2 regions of the Pseudomonas sp. TE12234 genome follow, and region 1 is predicted to be linked to the other one. Evidence: riboswitches for the same ligand, from Rfam matches in the RefSeq annotation. Region 1 holds a riboswitch; the other holds the start of a gene.
The links. Region 1 has a riboswitch for cobalamin ahead of cobW (cobalamin biosynthesis protein CobW). Riboswitches for the same ligand answer to the same signal wherever they lie in the genome.

Region 1 (2,384 bases):
CCGTGCAGCGAAATCAGAATGACCTTGGCGTGGCGCAGCACTTCGTCGACGTACAGATCGACCGAGGCATGGTTCTGCACCTGCATCGGGTTGGCCAGGCGCACGCTCGGGTAATCGTCGGGCAACTGCTGCGCCGCTTCGGCGAGCAGCGCCAGACTGGAGTCACCGCTGCACAGGATCACCAGTTCGGCGGGGGTTTGCCCAAGGTCGGCAATGTTGTCATCCGACACGAAACCGCCGGGCTGGGTCCTGAGCAGGTGCATGGCTTACACGCTGAGCGCGGCGCGCAATTGCGTTTCGAGCAATGCGGCGTCCAGGGCCTGGCCAATCAACACCAGACGCGTGGTGCGCGTTTCTTCAGTGCTCCACTGACGGTCGAAGTGCTTGTCGAAACGAGTGCCCACGCCCTGGATCAGCAGGCGCATCGGTTTGTTCGGGATCGCCGCGAAACCCTTGACCCGCAGGATGCTGTGCTCGACCACCAGTTGCGTCAGTGCGTCCATCAGCAGGCTTTCGTCAGAGGCCGGCAGCTCGATGGAGATAGAATCGAAAGCGTCGTGATCGTGGTCGTCATGATCGTCATCGTCGTGGTGATGATCGTGATGGCTGTGGCGGCTGTCGATGTGTTCTTCGGAGCTGGCGCCCAGGCCGATCAGCACGTCCAGTGGCAGGCGACCGCTGCTGGCTTCGATGACCTTGACCGCTGGCGGCAACTCTTCGGCGACTTCCAGGCGGACACGGGCCAGGTCTTCCGGGCTGATCAGGTCAGCCTTGTTGAGGATCACCAGATCAGCGCTGGACAACTGGTCGGCGAACAGCTCGTGCAGCGGCGATTCGTGATCCAGGTTCGGGTCGAGTTTGCGCTGGGCATCCACCTGATCCGGGAACGCGGCGAAAGTGCCGGCGGCCACGGCCGGGCTGTCGACCACGGTGATCACCGCGTCGACGGTGCAGGCGCTGCGGATTTCCGGCCACTGAAAAGCCTGGACCAGCGGCTTTGGCAGGGCCAGGCCCGAGGTTTCGATGAGGATATGGTCAAGATCGCCGCGACGGGCGACCAGTTCGCGCATCACCGGAAAGAACTCTTCCTGAACGGTGCAGCACAGGCAGCCGTTGGCCAGTTCGTAGACCCGGCCATTGGCTTCTTCTTCGGTGCAACCGATGGAGCACTGTTTGAGGATTTCACCGTCGATGCCCAGTTCGCCGAACTCGTTGACGATCACCGCAATGCGGCGCCCCTGAGCGTTGTCGAGCATGTGCCGCAGCAAGGTGGTTTTGCCCGAGCCGAGGAAGCCGGTAACGATGGTAACGGGGAGTTTGGCCAGTGTTTTCATCGGATGCCCTTTGGCAAGGTGGCGGGCATACGGGACGAGTACCGGCAACGCCTGTGCGCGCCTGAAGCGTTCGCCACCGGATCACCCCGCCCGGTTGTAGTGAGAAACTGTATCGAGGCAGGTCTCCTGGCTGACGGTGTGCCAGTCGCTTGACTGGCGTTGGCTGCGCCTTCCCGCGGGCTCAGGACTTGAGCGTGCAGTGGCGTGGCAGCGAACATCACCGTTCACAGTTGCGGGGGCAGCCGCGGCTTCGACCGCGTTCCCTTCTTAGCTTCGACAAACGCCGAAGAACCTCGAAAGCGCAAGGCTACGCATCGTATTGGGGCGGGTCAATGTTCATGCTGAGTTCTACAGCGCCTCAACGCCGTCATCGCGAGCAACTGCGCCCCGAGTTGAGAACGCTTGCCAATTGACGCCCCACCCTTGCCCATGCTCTCCTACACGCCTTGTTACGGGTGCCCTTCACAGGGTGAAACGGGAAACCGGTGAATCATGTGCTTTACTCTTAAGCCATGTCAGTCCGGTGCTGCCCCCGCAACGGTAAGCGAGCGAAGCGTCAGATCCACTGCGCCCGTGCGGCATGGGAAGGTGATGCTTGCAGGTTCAGGCGATAGCCAGCACCCCTCGTGAGCCCGGAGACCGGCCCGCAACACAAAGTGAACCTTACAATCACTGAATGACAACCCGCGGTGGGCGGGCGCTGTTCGAACCTCTGCGCGCTCGCTCGTGCAGGGATTTGCATGCGCTCTCATTCCCCGCTGACAGAACTGAGGGAAGCGCCATGTCGATCATCAGCACCACCGGCCACAGCACCACCACGAGCAGCACCACAACCCTGACTCAACGCCTGACCGCCGCCGTTTGTGCGTCGATCCTCGGCGCGTGCCTTGTGTATTTCGCCGGTTTCTCGCACATCGAAGCGATTCATAACGCCGCTCACGATACCCGTCACAGCGCCGCCTTCCCGTGCCATTGAGACCTGCCGACATGATCAAGCGTATCGCGCAAACCGCAGGCTTCACGGGGTTGCTGGCCGCCCTGCTGCTGACT
Region 2 (2,384 bases), on a different contig from region 1:
CAACTCGCTGGCCTGCACCAGTCCGAGGTGACGACTCGGCAATTCGATTCCGGTTTCACGGGACAAGGCGCCGTACCAACGCAGGCCTTCGGTCAGGCTGCCTTCAAGCAATTGCGCGTGACGCAGGGTGCCCACGCGGTTGGCCAGGACACCGGCAAATGGCAAGTCGGGTTGATAGCGCGCCAGCCCCAGGGCCAGGGCACCAAAGGTCTGGGCCATGGCGGTGCCGTCGATCACCCCCAGCACCGGCACACCGAAGTGCCGTGCCAGGTCGGCACTGGACGGCGTGCCGTCGAACAGGCCCATGACACCTTCGATGAGGATCAGGTCCGCTTCACCCGCGGCCTCCCACAACAGCCGACGACTCTCCTGCTCGCCCACCATCCACATGTCCAGTTGATACACCGGCGCACCGCTGGCGCGCTCCAGAATCATCGGGTCGAGAAAGTCCGGGCCACATTTGAACACGCGAACCTTGCTCCCCTGATTGCGATGCAAACGGGCCAACGCAGCGGTGACGGTGGTCTTGCCCTGACCGGAGGCCGGCGCGGCAATCAGCACCGCCGGGCATTGACGAGGGCTATTCATACAATACGACTCACAGCTCGACGCCTTTTTGCGCCTTGATACCGGCCTGGAAGGCGTGCTTGATCATGCCCATTTCGGTGACGGTGTCAGCCAGCTCGATCATCTCCGGCTTGGCGCCACGGCCGGTAACCACCACATGTTGCATCGGCGGGCGTGCCTGCAGGTCGCCGAGCACCTGATCGAGATCGAGGTAGCCGTGCTTGAGGGCTATGTTCAACTCATCCAGCACCACCAGGCCGATGGAGGGGTCGCGCAGCAACTGTTGCGAAACCGCCCAGGCCGCTTCGGCGGCGGCGATGTCGCGCTGGCGATCCTGGGTTTCCCAGGTGAAGCCCTCGCCCATCACATGAAAACGCACCTGCTCCGGGAAGCGCCGGAAGAACAGCTCCTCACCCGTGCTGTTGCGCCCCTTGATGAACTGAACCACACCGCACTGCATGCCATGGCCCATCGACCGGGCCAGCATGCCGAACGCCGAGCTGCTCTTGCCCTTGCCGTTGCCGGTGAGTACCAGCAGCAGGCCGCATTCGTTCGGGGAGTTGGCGATGCGCTCATCGATCACGGCTTTTTTGCGCAGCATGCGCGCCAGATGACGTTCGTCACGATCAGGGGTATCAGTCATGGGAGAGCTCTCCGTTGAGGCAGGATAACGGCGGGCAGGCACAAGAAAAGACGGCAAGAAGCCTGGCATCGCCCACCGTGACGCCGCTTGGATGGATCAGGCCGGTCTCCGGGCTCATGAGCGGCGTTGGCCTGACTGTGCGCCTTCCCGTGTCGATACTCGGCACAGTGGCTCAAGGCACAGTCTTCACTCATTTACCGTTGCGGGGGCAGCGCCGGGATCGCGGCCTTCGTGCTCGAAGCGTCCACTCACCGGCTTCCCTGTTTCACTCTGTCGACCCAAGCCACAGAGCACCTGAAACAAGCCGCGAAGGTTAGAGGGTTGGGGGTGGAGCGTCAAATGAAGACCGGCCGAGCGAGTGAATAACTGCCGTTGATCAATAAACTGACGCCAATCTTGTGCCACACTGCAGGCAATGATATCAAAGAGCCACAACCCACATCACAATAACAAGGGTAAGCCCCATGCAAGGCATCATCATCAGCAATCCGAAGCTGGAATTCCTGCGCCCGCTGCTGGAGCGCTGGTTTGACTGTATCGACCGCTACAACGCCGTGCGCGGCGATAACGAAACGCCTTACTGGCTCGACGAAAAAGCCAATCTCGGCCTGCTTTCCGCCGCCGCCTGGATGGCCGAAATGGTGACCCTGCAACAATCGCCCACGCGCAAACACATCGAGGAAGGCGAGCGCAACGGCCGCGCCGATCTGTTTATCGCCACGCCTGAATCACGCGCCTGGTTGCAGGCCACGCAACGCTGGCCACGGGTCAACAGCCTGAACCTGACGCAAGCCCTGCAGGACATCACCAGTGACGCCAAACGCATCAGCTACGCCAGCGACCTGAAACTCGGCTGCCTGTTCGTGGCACCGCACAAAGCCCAGCAAGGCGCCACCCCGGAAGAACTGCAGGACATGGTCGACGACCTGCAAAAAGAGCACACCTGCGCCGTCGCCTGGTACTTTCCTTACGCCTACCGCAAGTTGCGCAACGAAGGGGGGCACTACCACCCCGGTATCGCCGTGCTGCTCAAGGAAGCTCGCGGCTAACGGTTGAACCATCGCGCAACGAAACTTCTCTATTGATCAGGTCACTGCATTCACAGGGAAGATCAGTATGCGCAAGCCCCAGCTCGTTCTCGTTATCGCGCTCGCCGGAGGGCTCGCCGCTTGCG

Region 2: linked by a shared signal. The riboswitch ahead of cobO (cob(I)yrinic acid a,c-diamide adenosyltransferase) and the one ahead of cobW (cobalamin biosynthesis protein CobW) in region 1 are both predicted to bind cobalamin.

Annotation. Positions count from the first base shown of each region.
Region 1 is NZ_JBSSEP010000011.1:124,942-127,325, forward strand. Features, by position in the region: gene cobN (cobaltochelatase subunit CobN) at 1-263, opposite strand, end outside; gene cobW (cobalamin biosynthesis protein CobW) at 267-1,334, opposite strand; cobalamin riboswitch at 1,434-1,645, opposite strand; cobalamin riboswitch at 1,771-1,996, shown strand; gene ACVWYU_RS18360 (CbtB domain-containing protein) at 2,116-2,310, shown strand; gene ACVWYU_RS18365 (CbtA family protein) at 2,322-2,384, shown strand, end outside.
Region 2 is NZ_JBSSEP010000007.1:88,614-90,997, forward strand. Features, by position in the region: gene ACVWYU_RS13250 (cobyrinate a,c-diamide synthase) at 1-588, opposite strand, end outside; gene cobO (cob(I)yrinic acid a,c-diamide adenosyltransferase) at 599-1,210, opposite strand; cobalamin riboswitch at 1,293-1,523, opposite strand; gene ACVWYU_RS13260 (hypothetical protein) at 1,675-2,259, shown strand; gene ACVWYU_RS13265 (PQQ-dependent sugar dehydrogenase) at 2,327-2,384, shown strand, end outside.